One region of the Vibrio lentus genome, then DNA from elsewhere that is predicted to be linked to it. Evidence: predicted binding sites of a transcription regulator. Region 1 holds the regulator's gene; each other region holds the start of a gene.
The links. Region 1 encodes CRP, which controls carbon source genes, mostly activating them, when cyclic AMP is high. Its sites were predicted from a motif close to TGTGANNNNNNTCACA; they were not measured.
Positions count from the first base shown of each region.

Region 2: the regulator CRP is predicted to act here: its motif matches at 2,198-2,213, upstream of deoD (purine-nucleoside phosphorylase).
Region 3: the regulator CRP is predicted to act here: its motif matches at 1,837-1,852, upstream of QWZ07_RS04200 (glycogen/starch/alpha-glucan phosphorylase).

Region 1 is NZ_JAUFQE010000002.1:2,738,776-2,743,066, reverse strand. Features, by position in the region: gene astD (succinylglutamate-semialdehyde dehydrogenase) at 1-168, shown strand, start outside; gene QWZ07_RS20850 (DUF1338 domain-containing protein) at 423-1,214, shown strand; gene crp (cAMP-activated global transcriptional regulator CRP) at 1,406-2,038, opposite strand; gene QWZ07_RS20840 (phosphoribulokinase) at 2,280-3,149, opposite strand; gene QWZ07_RS20835 (YheU family protein) at 3,227-3,439, opposite strand; gene QWZ07_RS20830 (hydrolase) at 3,549-4,291, opposite strand, start outside.
Region 2 is NZ_JAUFQE010000001.1:998,173-1,002,463, reverse strand. Features, by position in the region: gene QWZ07_RS04140 (IS1 family transposase) at 1-1,288, opposite strand, end outside; gene deoD (purine-nucleoside phosphorylase) at 1,371-2,081, opposite strand; gene QWZ07_RS04130 (L,D-transpeptidase family protein) at 2,428-3,423, shown strand; gene QWZ07_RS04125 (Lpp/OprI family alanine-zipper lipoprotein) at 3,569-3,835, opposite strand; gene QWZ07_RS04120 (DEAD/DEAH box helicase) at 4,198-4,291, shown strand, end outside.
Region 3 is NZ_JAUFQE010000001.1:1,017,718-1,022,008, reverse strand. Features, by position in the region: gene malT (HTH-type transcriptional regulator MalT) at 1-1,464, opposite strand, end outside; gene QWZ07_RS04200 (glycogen/starch/alpha-glucan phosphorylase) at 2,032-4,291, shown strand, end outside.

The DNA of each region.
Region 1 (4,291 bases):
CAGCTAACAGGCGCAAGTGGTGATGCACCATTTGGCGGCCCGGGTGCTTCAGGCAACCTACGCCCAAGTGCTTACTACGCGGCTGACTACTGTGCTTACCCTATGGCTTCAATGGAAGGTGGTGAAACTCAACTGCCAGCTACGTTTAGCCCAGGTATTGAGCTGTAGTTTTGGCTTTTAAGCTTTAACTTGATGAATCATAAGCTTATGAGCTCTAGGTTCATGAGTAACAGATTCATTGATTGTGTAATAAGGAAGCGGTGTTATCGCTTCCTCTTTTCACCCACGTCCGACACCTCGATTGGGCGGTAGATAATAATAGAACAAGTATGTCACAGGCTGATGGCTGCTGACTCTATGTCCAGCCTCTCCCTTTCTAATCCAAATTACTAGCTTGCTAGAACCTCTGACAAGGAGTCACCATGACGCCCGATCTACTCTTTAAATCACTATGGGACGATTACATTCACAGGCTTTGTCCATCGGCAGAGAAAGTGCATCACTTGCTGAAAGAAGACGAAGCGCTGATTAATGATCACATTGCACTGCGTACTTTCAATGTTGCACCGCTAGGTATTGAAACATTGGCTAAACCTTTCCTTGAGTTAGGTTACAAGGCGTGTGGCGATTACTTATTTGAGAGCAAGAAGCTAGTGGCTAAGCACTACGAGCACCCAGATCCAAACCAACCAAAAGTGTTCATTAGTGAGTTGAAGGTAGAAGAGTGTTCAAGTGGCTTACAACAGATCGTTGCTAAGTTGGTTGAGCAAGTGGACGCAAGTAAGCTTCAAGGTCATGAATTCTTGTTTGGTGGTCGTCTTTGGGATTTGAGCTTCGCAGATTTCCAAGTGCTAGCAAAAGAGAGTGAATACGCTTCTTGGCTAGCGGCTCATGGTTACGGTGCAAACCACTTTACGGTGAGCGTTAATCAACTCGACACTTTTGATGAAGTTCAGGCAGTAAATGATTACCTGAGCGAATCAGGATTCACGATCAATGCATCTGGCGGCGAGGTGAAAGGCTCTCCAGAGGTCTTATTAGAGCAATCATCAACAATGGCAGATAAAGTCCCAGTTTCATTTGTTGAAGGCAATGAGATGATTCCTGGTGGCTTCTATGAGTTCGCTAAGCGTTATGCGATGGCCAATGGTGAGCTTTATACCGGATTTGTCGCGGCATCAGCTGACAAAATCTTTGAAAGCACCAACGGTTAAAGAAAGATACGAGCACGGGCTTTGCCCTAGAGATGCGGGTACGCTCCGCTTCGAGAGTGTTTACGTTTGGAAGTTGTAAGTGTCCCATTCGCATCTCGCATCTCGCATCTGCTCTCTAGATCTTTAGAAAACAAAAAAGCCACCAAATTTGCATTTGGTGGCTTTCAAATTTTTGGCTCAATTAATCGAGATTAACGAGTGCCGTATACCACGATAGTCTTACCGTGTGCAGAAATTAGGTTCTGCTCTTCAAGCATCTTCAAGATACGACCTACGGTCTCACGAGAACAACCAACGATCTGGCCAATCTCTTGACGAGTGATCTTGATTTGCATGCCGTCAGGGTGAGTCATTGCATCTGGCTGTTTCGCTAGGTTAAGTAGCGTTTGAGCGATACGACCGGTAACGTCAAGGAACGCTAAGTCACCAACTTTTTGGCTAGTTACTTGTAGACGGTTTGCCATTTGCGCTGAAAGGCGCATCAGGATATCTGGGTTCACTTGGATAAGTTGACGGAATTTCTTGAAAGAAATTTCAGCTACTTCACAAGGAGATTTAGCACGAACCCACGCAGTACGCTCTTGGTCTTCTTCGAAAAGTCCAAGTTCACCGATGAAGTCGCCTTGGTTTAGGTAAGAAAGAATCATTTCCTTACCTTCTTCGTCTTTGATAAGAACAGCCACAGAACCTTTAACGATGTAGTACAAGGTTTCTGCCTTTTCACCAGCATGAATCAAAGTACTTTTTGAAGGGTACTTATGAATATGACAGTGTGAAAGGAACCACTCTAATGTTGGATCGGTTTGAGGTTTACCTAGAACCATAATATCTCACTTCCTCTGCAGGGTATGCTTGCCGCTTTCCGTATTTTAGCTAAGCCTGAATTGACTCAGTTAGGATAAGAGCACTCGTTGAGTGCTGCAAGCTATCTTGTGTTTCGTTTAAGAATAGTATCCTTTTTCAGGTACTATTTCTTGATTTTAATCGTGACCAAGCTACGATTTTTTACGCAAAATTGTGCACATGATCACGGTATGAAAAGTAATCAACCAGAATGTCGTTTTGTTAACCTATTTTTCCGGTTTCGATTAGTTGTTGTAGAATTGGCCTTACAATGAGCTCCATAGCAAAACTCATCTTGCCTCCTGGCACCACGAGCGTGTTATGACGTGACATAAATGAGCCATCAATCATAGCCAAAAGGTAAGGGAAATCGACGTTTTTGATGCCGCGCAAACGTATAACTACGAAGCTTTCGTCTAAACTTGGAATCCCTTTGGCGTTCAGTGGATTCGATGTATCTACGGTAGGGACACGCTGAAAGTTGATATGAGTGCGCGAAAACTGCGGGGTAATGTAGTTAAGGTAATCATCCATTGAACGAACAATAGAATCCATCACCGCTTCGCGAGAGTGCCCACGATCGCGTGTGTCACGAACGAATTTCTGGATCCACTCCAAGTTTACGATAGGTACCATGCCGATAAGCAGATCGACGTGTTGCGAGACGTTAATGTCGCCATCGACTACGCCACCATGAAGGCCTTCGTAGAACATCACATCCGAGTTTTCAGGGATCTCTTGCCATGGCGTAAAGGTGCCGGGCATTTGGTTGTAAGGAACGGCTTCATCGAAGGTATGTAGATAGCTACGGACTTTACCCGTGCCTTCATTTCCGTATTGACGGAAGAACTCTTCTAATGCGCCAAAATCGTTAGCCTGTGGACCAAAGTAGCTGATGTGCTTACCTTGCTCGCGCGCCTTACGGATCTCGACATCCATCTCTGGTCGAGTGAAGCGATGGAAACTATCCCCTTCAACCCAAGCTGCCTTCACGTCCATCATATTGAACATTTTACGGAAGGCTTCTGAGGTAGTGGTGGTGCCGGCTCCAGATGAACCCGTCACCGCAATAATTGGATGTTTAGCGGACATGACAACCCTTGTCTTTTGAGTAACTTACTTGTTAGCAATCGTTTACCACTATAACACGGCTCCTTTATGAGCGCAGCTTAGAAGCGTTTTGTGACTTGAATATCAACGGTTTCATGCAGCTCAGAAAACACGATACTGACTTCCTTTGAGGCTAATTGATGTTTCACTTGGTCAATCTTGTTTTGCAGTGAAACCTCTACGTCACCGTAGTCTGTGCCTTCACGCAGCACGAATTCTTTAATGAGGTTTTCTAGCGTTTCTGGTGCGATGTCTTGCCATGGGATGATCATAAATACTTCTCTCTTTTATGTTCATGGATATGTTCATAAATAGGTTTATTGATGTGTTGATTAGTGTGTCTAGCGACGCCTATCACTCAGCCCTTAAAAGGCTCGGCCATTATGCCGAATCTTGAATACTTTCATAGTAGGCGGGTAATGCTTCTTCTAACCAAAACCTTGGTTTGAGCGTGCTACCAGTAATGAACCCCACATGGCCGCCTTTTTGAAACAGACGATAATCGATGTTGTCAGGTAGAACGAATTTTGGAATCACATCATCGGTCATGAAAGGGTCATCTTTCGCATGAATGATCTGAGTCGGTAGCTTAATCCGATTTAACTTCGGCAAAGCAGAGCATTGAGCATAGTAATCTTGTGCATTCTTGAAGCCGTGCAGAGGCGCAGTGATTCGCTCATCAAACTCATACAGCTTATCGATCTTCTTGATGCTTTCTGCTGAGATGCCAATCTTCTCTTGCAGCAGCTTATGTTTCTTCAATGCATTCGATTTCAAAGAGTTGAGCAGGTACTTTTTATAGAGTTTGGAGAAGCCTTGTTCAATACGACTTGAACAACAAGCAAGGTCAAAGGGGGCTGAAACAATCGTCGCCGCTGAGATTAACGGATCATCAGCATAGTCGGCGAGATAATTAGCCAACATGTTGCCGCCTAGCGAGATCCCAACCGCAACCTTAGGGTTATTGGGAAACCTTGAATGCAGATGCCTTAAAAAGAAGCGCGCATCTTCGACCTCTCCAGAATGGTAAGCACGAGCTAAGCGATTCGGCTTTCCGCTGCAACCTCTGAAGTGCATCATCACGGACAACCAACCATCCTTAGCAAACGCATTCATCAGTCCAT
Region 2 (4,291 bases), on a different contig from region 1:
CTTGGAAGCGTTGTTGATAGAATTTAGTCTGTTGAATAGATGCAGTGTTAAACCACTGTTTTGGTTCTGGATTGTTACCCGTTAGATAACAAATGCCTTTTTGTTGATCGCCTTGGTTTGCGATAGCCCAGCGATCGCGCCACCAACTCATGTGCACAATGTCGATCTTTTCAAAACTTTGATCGTCTTGCCAGCTAGGATCTTCCTCTACATACATAAGGTCAATATTTTGACTCTGTATGCGCGGCAAGCAAACGCTTAGGGCGGCAGATCTTAGTAATGGATCTTGTGGCATATAAATAGCGACATGCTTATTCTCATCACACATATCCAAAACATGTAAGAAGTGTGCGTAAGAAGTGTAAGGCGGTCGAATGAGTGCCCCTTTAGACGGGTAGCTAAACGTTGTGAGGTTACCCATAGGATCTTCAACGTTACCTCTCGCCAGAATCACTTGGTATTGCTGTTCAATACGCTCTTTTAGTTTGTCTGACGGTTGAGGAAGCTCAAGGTTTGCCTCTGAAGAGTGCTCTTTGGATACAAAGCGCGCGACATCATCATAAGGGTTGTGATCTACATTCCCTGATGGCTCTTCATTTTGTGAGTAATTTACGTGTTGGCAAAGGATATATCCAGAATGCGCTTCGCCTGTCGCTATCCAGACCACACCGTTGTTACTTTGTGGTTGTAAGCGCTGATAATGGGAAGCGAATTGATAGTCCTTAGCATGATTAACCCATCGAGCGTCGATCATCGCTAATTTGCGACGGCATCGGCTGGCGATATGGTCAACATGGTCATAGAAAGTCTTTGGGTTGATCTCTAATTTTCTGCAGATTTCACGTACGGAATAACCCATGAACAATAAGCCCATGAGGTTCTCTTGAAAATGAAGTTTTTTATTGGATCCAGACCACTTATCAACGAAGGTCGATTGGCAGTCTTTGCATCGATAACGTTGCCTGTCACCGCTGTAACCGAAGGCATGGTAAAGATGTTTGTGGGTATGAACCGATAGGCCAAAGTTATCGCAATCATCATTGCGGCAAGCAGGAAGGCCATCGCTGTGAAGTTGTCGCAGGCGATGAAGTTCGCTTAACACTTCACGATTGTTAAGTAAGGGGGGGAAAGCTCCACATTCACGACAAACCATCGCTGGACGCTTAGGGTTCGCGTGTTGCAAAACATACCGTTTTGCATCGCTCAAGCCAAAGTTGTCACACGCCAATGTTTTACAAAAGTTGAGTTGCAAACCATCCGCATCTTTTGGCAGCTTGTCGTTAGACACGATCTCCCCCTCGGGATTATTTGAGCAGCCAAGTGAACTCGGCTGCGAGGTAACGCTTTTCAATGTATCTTTTATCAAACTGTTAGATGTTGATTGCAGTCTCTAGAGCAACTTTCATCATGTCGTTGAAAGATTTTTGACGGTCTTCTGAGCTTAGTTTCTCGCCACGGATGATGTGGTCAGAAACTGTTAGGATAGTTAGGGCTTTAGCACCAAGATCCGCAGCAACACCGTAGATACCAGCTGCTTCCATATCAACACCAAGGATGCCTAGCTTTTCCATTTTTTCGAAAAGGTCAGCTTCTGGAGTGTAGAAAAGGTCTGCAGAGAATACATTACCAACTTTAACTGGAACTTCTTGTGCACGTGCTTGGTTAACAGCTTCTTCTAGAAGACCGAAATCAGCGATAGCAGCGAAATCATGGTTGTTGAAACGAATACGGTTCACTTTTGAGTCAGTAGAAGCACCCATACCGATAACAACGTCCATCAGTTTAACGTCGTCACGTACTGCACCACAGCTACCTACACGAATAACGTTTTTTACACCGTACTCAGCGATAAGTTCGTGTACGTAGATGCAGCATGATGGGATACCCATACCGTGGCCCATTACAGAAACTTTCTTACCTTTGTAAGTGCCTGTGTAACCAAACATGTTGCGAACGTCACAAACTTGCTTCACGTCATCAAGGAATGTTTCAGCAATGTATTTTGCGCGAAGCGGGTCGCCCGGCATAAGTACTGTTTCTGCGAAATCACCAGCTTGAGCATTAATATGAGGTGTAGCCATGGTCGTTCTCCAAAGTTTAAACGGTAATTATAGGAACAGGATTTAATCAATTACCGATTCTGTTGAATTGAATTCGTTTTGTTGAGGCAATATTAGCGAGTTAAAACGAGGCTCCATGAGACTTTAGTCACAAAATGGATCCAACATTATAGTTTTATTAATATTGATAACCAAATATGTTGAAAGCTTAAAGGCAATCGATTTTGTATGGGTAATTTGCAAGCTAACTACAGACAAATCTCTAGATATAAACCTATTGCATATTAGTTTAGAGACAACAATACATTGTAGAGACGTTTGATCAGCGATAATCTAAACTTTGATAAAAGACAAACCAAGGAATTGTATGTCGTATTGCGCTAACTTGATGCCTTTGCTCGTTATGAAAACAAAACTGCGCAAGATCGCCTTGCTTACTGTGAGAACGACTTTGTTCCCTCTGGTAACAACTCTGCTTGCCGGCGCGATGACTTCGTCGTGGGTGTCTGCTGCAACTTTTGAGTTGCCGCCAAAAGAAAGTCGTATCGTGGGTAGAATCCAGCAACATGAAGTTGCGGCGGGTGAAACGTTGGCTATTATTGCAAAGCAATATGATATTGGCTTTCTCTCTTTGATGGCGGCAAACAAAGGGGTCGATCCTTTTCTTCCTGCTGAAGGCTATGTGTTAAGCATTCCTAGCCGTTTAATTCTGCCGGATACTCCGAGAAAAGGCATTGTGATTAACCTTGCTGAGTTGAGGTTGTACTACTTTGAGCCTGAGAAAAATCAGGTGCATGTCTTCCCTGTCGGTATTGGTCGAGTAGGGCGTGATACTCCTGAGATGATCACAAAGATAAGCCAAAAACGTCCAAACCCGACTTGGACTCCTCCAAACTCAATCCGCAAAGAGTACTTAGAGAAAGGCATAGAGTTACCAAGAGTGGTTCCTGCTGGGCCTGAAAACCCTTTGGGTGAGTATGCATTGCGACTTGCTTATGGTGCCGGTGATTACCTGATACACGGCACCAATAAAGACTTTGGGATTGGTTTGCGAGTCAGCTCCGGGTGTATTCGTATGGAACCTAAAGATATTGAGTGGCTTTTTGAACAGGTTAGTCGTGGTGAACAAGTCACGATAATCGATGAGCCTATTAAAGTGTCTTTAGAGCCTGATAGAAGCGTGTTTGTTGAAGCGCACGAACCATTGACGCGAAGTGACGGCTCTAAGAAATTACTGCAAATCCCTGTTGAATTGAAATGGTGGCTTGAAGATGCAGACCTTCCTAACTCAAAGGCAAAAGCAGTTATCTTTGCTCAAAATGGTGTGCCTGTTGAAATCGCATCGCCTGTGATTGAGTTCTAATTTGATAGGTTGTGAATAAAGCCTTAAAGCTTTCTTTCTCTTCTCCCTAAATAAAAAACACCACCTCGAAAGAGGTGGTGTTGTCAATTTACTGCATGTATATACGTCTTTTGAAATCTACAGCTTAATTGAGCTTCTATCTCAATTACTTAGTGTAAGACTCAGCAATGTTATCGATACGGTCGTTAGCACGATCCGCTTCTTCTTTTGCTGCCATAGCCGCAGCGGATGCTTCTTGAGCTTTCATTTCAGCAGCAGCTTTGTCACTCTTAAGTGCTTCTACTTCGCTGGTTAGCTCAGCAACTTGGTTAGTTAGTTGGTCCATTTCTGATACCGCTGCTTCTTCAGGCTCTGAAGAACAACCAGCTAAAATAAATACTGAGGCTGCAGCTGCGATTAACGTCTTATTCATAAGAACTCCTTGCTTAATTATCATCAAAAGATGCGCTATACATTCTTTATCATATAGTCGCTTCATTAATGATTGTAGCGACTAATTTTTTAACTGCAAAAACAATAACTAAAGAAATTGCTAAATTTTTGAGGTAATTAGCTCGGTATCACAATCTGTCTCATTTTTGAGATGAAGTGTTTGGCGCGGCAATAAGGCAGTGAAGGGGGGAGTCACCCCTTTGCTCGCGGTGCATACAATATTCTGGCTAACATTAGATAAAAGGATAAATTTACTGTGATCTCTATCCTTATAAAGTACTTTCGCGGTATCATGTCACGTTAAATTAATTTTATTCAATACCATCATGACTGGAGAGTCCTTTGCACTTTAAAGATTTAGGCTTAGATAACCGCTTACTGAAGAACTTAAAACATTACGACTTCAAGAAGGCGACAGAGATCCAATCAAAAGCGA
Region 3 (4,291 bases), on a different contig from region 1:
ACGATAAACGGTGGTGTTCAACTGACTCAACGAAAGCTCAGCTAATTCCAATGCTTTCTCTGGCTCATTGCTGTTAATAGCAACTTGCGCACGCAGGGCGTTGTATTGACCTTGTTGCTGAGTATCCAGTTCGATGTTTCGAGCTTGATACTGCGTTTCCGCTTCTTCTAAAAGAGTGCCCACTTGATCATAGCGATGCTGACTTTGTGCCAGCCAAGCGCGCAGCATCGATAGCTTCGGCTCACTGTATAGCTGATCCGTGGTTAGCTGTTTGATCGCCATCTCTAACGAAGATAACTCACCCTGGTTGAACATCGGCCAACCGTGTTCCGTCAGGATTTGAATGATCAGTTCTGGATCTTCAGCACGTTGTGCATGTCGCAGTGCTTGATGAGGCGTTTTCTGTTTGATCCATGCTTTAGCGGCACTTCTGTGCAACTCGGCTTCTTGTTGTGGAATTCGAGCTTGGCGTTCGTGGGCAAGAAATTCACCGAACAGATTGTGGAATCGGTACCAGTTCTTCTCGCCTTCAAGAGGGTAGATGAATAAGCCAAATCGGTTGAGTGATTCGATCATACCCAGCGCGTCTTCACGTTGTGTAAGCGCGCAGACTAATTCGTCATTGAAATGATCAAGCACTGAACACTGCATCAAGAATTGTCGGGTTTCTTTGTCTAGCAGGTCGAATACTTCTTCAACCAAGTAATCCCAAAGGTGGGCATGGTTAAAGTGAGAGAAAGATTCAGCAGACTGTGCCAGCGTGCGTTTTTGATGTTGAGCTTGAAGGGCAATAAGCTGTAACGCCGAAGGCCACCCCTCAACATAAGTACAGATACTGCCAGCGGTTGTGTCATCTACGCCATCGGCGACACGTTGATTGAAGAAGCGCGTCGTCTCTTCTGTATCAAAAGCCAGAGAGTCGTTGCCAATTTCAATCATCAAATCACGAACGCGGAGGTTTGCGGTGCCAAGTGGTGGTGTCCCACGGCTAGTCACAACAAGCGTTAGATTGTCGGGCATGTGCTTGAGGAAAAAGCGCATCGCCTCGTGAATGTCATCGTTATTAACTAAGTGGTAGTCATCCAGCACAAGGAAACATTCTTGGTGGAATTCAGACATCTCGGCGAATACTTCGCTTAACAAAGAATGCAGTGATGAGAACTGTCGCTTTTCTGCCAATTTTTGGGCATTAGGACAGGCATTTTGAGTCGCTTTGTTAAGAGATTGAAGTAAGTAGTTGATATAGCGAAAGGCATCATTGTCACTATCGTCAATGCTGTACCAACCCACATTGGGTTTATCTACCAGCCATTGCGCAGCCATAGTGGTCTTGCCATACCCCGCAGGAGAGCGGAACAATACGAGCTTGTAGCAATCTGCATTCTGAAGCAGATCGAGAACTCTAGGTCGCAGGATTGCATTGTGTAAGCGGCCGGGACGAGTCAGTTTCGAAGGGATCCACATGTCGAAGTTTTACACCTATTCCGTGGCTATGTTCTGGAATATCTCAATCTATCGTTGAGTACAGTCCAATGATATTAGCCTGATTACTTAAGTCTTTACTCATATTACGTGAAGCAAAACGTTACCGACTATGATCCTCCTCAGAAACCTTGCACTCCTGCATGTTTTTAGTGTTCTACGCCCTTTATTTGTGACTTTGCTCACTTTGCGGGGTGGTTTGTGAATGTGACTTTGTCCTTACCTACACATGTTTCTCTGCAAAAGATGAGAGGCGGAAAATATTTTCGTGATCTGAAACTCAGATTTGGCAATGACTTCAATTGGGTTAAATAAAAGTCACATCATTTGAAGTTAAGTTATCGAACGGGAGCTTGTGATCCCAGTCACTCCAAGTTTTTGTTCTCATTCAGAACATGAGAGTCAGATCACTAACCCTATGTCGGTACGCCCCCTACGCCCTATCATCTACTCCTAGTTAGTCGTACGGGCGGGAGGATGTTTAGTTAATGGTGACCATGCACGATATGTCACAGATGAATTAGAACTATTAAAAGCGAGATTTCTGAAATGAAACCAACTCAGCAAAAAACTTTCGATAAAGTGTCGTTCCAAGAAAGCGTTAAGAAGCATTTATCTGCAACCTACGCAACAACGATTGAAAACGCGGATAGCCGCGCATGGTACCTAGCAATGGGTCGCGCATTAGCAGAACTCACAACATTCGACCTGCTAGAAACTGAAAATGATGAAAAAATTAAAAACGCGAAAAGCGTTAACTACCTTTCATTAGAGTTTTTGATTGGTCGCCTTACAGGTAACAACCTAATCAGCATGGGTCTATACGAAGAGATCACTCATGCAATGGAAGAGCTAGGTCAAAACCTAACAGACCTTCTAGAAGAAGAGCGCGACCCATCACTCGGTAATGGTGGTCTTGGTCGTCTTGCTGCTTGTTTCATGGATTCTTGTGCCGCTCAAGAATACCCAACAGTAGGTTACGGTCTTCACTACGAATACGGTCTATTCAAACAGTCTTTCCAAGACGGTCGCCAACAAGAAGCACCAGACGCGTGGCGCGGTGTTGAAGGTTACCCATGGGAAGTGGCTCGTCCAGAACTAGCACAACACATTGGTTTTTACGGTCATGTAGAAGTTGAATACATCGACGGTAAAGAAGTTCGTACTTGGGTTCCAGGTATGGAAGTAAAAGCAATGCCTTGGGATCTACCTATCGTAGGTTACGAGTCAAACACGGTTTACCCGCTGCGTCTTTGGGAATGTCAGGCAATTGCACCATTCTCACTAGCAAGCTTCAACAACGGTGATTACTTCGAAGCGCAACACTCGCTAATCGATGCAGGTAACATCACTAAAGTACTTTACCCGAACGACAACCACGAGAAAGGTAAGACACTGCGCCTAATGCAGCAGTACTTCCACTCAGCAGCGTCTGTTCGCGATATTCTACGTCGTCACGAAGCAGCAGGTTTCTCTCTAGAAGATCTGCCTAAACAAGAAACGATTCAGCTTAACGATACGCACCCAACGATCGCGATTCCTGAGCTAATGCGCATCCTAATTGACGAGAAAGGTCTATCTTGGGAGCAAGCATGGGAAATCAGTGCTCATACGTTCGCATACACGAACCACACGCTACTTCCAGAAGCGCTAGAGACTTGGTCTGAATCTTTGATCAACCGTCTTCTTCCGCGTCACATGGAAATCATTTTTGAAATCAACCACCGCTTCATGCAAGAAGTTCGCAAGATGTGGCCTGGTGACGGTGAGAAGCAAGCGAAGCTTTCTATCATCCAAGAAGGTTTCCACCGTATGGTTCGCATGGCAAACCTATGTGTGATTGGTTCTTACAAAGTAAACGGTGTAGCTGCACTTCACTCTCAACTGGTTAAGAAAGACTTGTTCCCTGAGTTCAACGAAATCTTCCCAGGTAAACTGACTAACGTAACGAACGGCATCACGCCACGTCGTTGGTTGAAGTTCTGTAACCCAGGTCTATCTACGCTAATCACTGGTAAGATCGGCACTGAGTGGCCAGCAAAACTTGAGCAGCTTGAAGGCATCGCTAAGTTTGCAACAGACGCGAAATTCCAAAAAGAATTCATGGCTGTTAAGAAAGAAAACAAACAGCGTCTTGCTGATTGGGTTCAAGAAAACATGGGTATCGAACTAGATACTAACGCTATCTTCGACGTACAAATCAAGCGTCTACACGAATACAAGCGTCAACACCTAGATTTGCTACACATTCTGTCTCTGTACCACCGCATTCTTAATGAACCTGGTTTCGAGTGTGAGCCACGCGTATGTTTCTTCGCAGCGAAAGCAGCACCGGGTTACCACCTAGCAAAAGAAATCATCTTCGCGGTTAACAAGATTGCAGAGAAGATCAACAACGATCCTCGCATCGGTAACAAGCTGAAAGTGGTATTTATCCCTGACTACCGTGTAAGCATGGCTGAAATCATCATCCCTGCAGCAGACGTTTCTCAGCAAATCTCACTGGCTGGTAAAGAAGCATCGGGTACGGGCAACATGAAGATGGCTCTAAACGGCGCTCTAACTATCGGTACGATGGATGGTGCAAACGTTGAGATTCGTGAAGAAGTTGGTGATGAAAACATCTACATCTTCGGCCTAGACGTTGACGGTGTTGTTGCATTGAAAGCTCAGGGTTACAACCCATACGACTACTACAATGCAGACCCACTACTGAAAGCTTCTCTGGATTTATTGACTGGCGATGAGTTCTCTCCAGGTCAACCCGGCCTTCTACGTGCAACGTTTGATAGCCTACTAGACGGCGGTG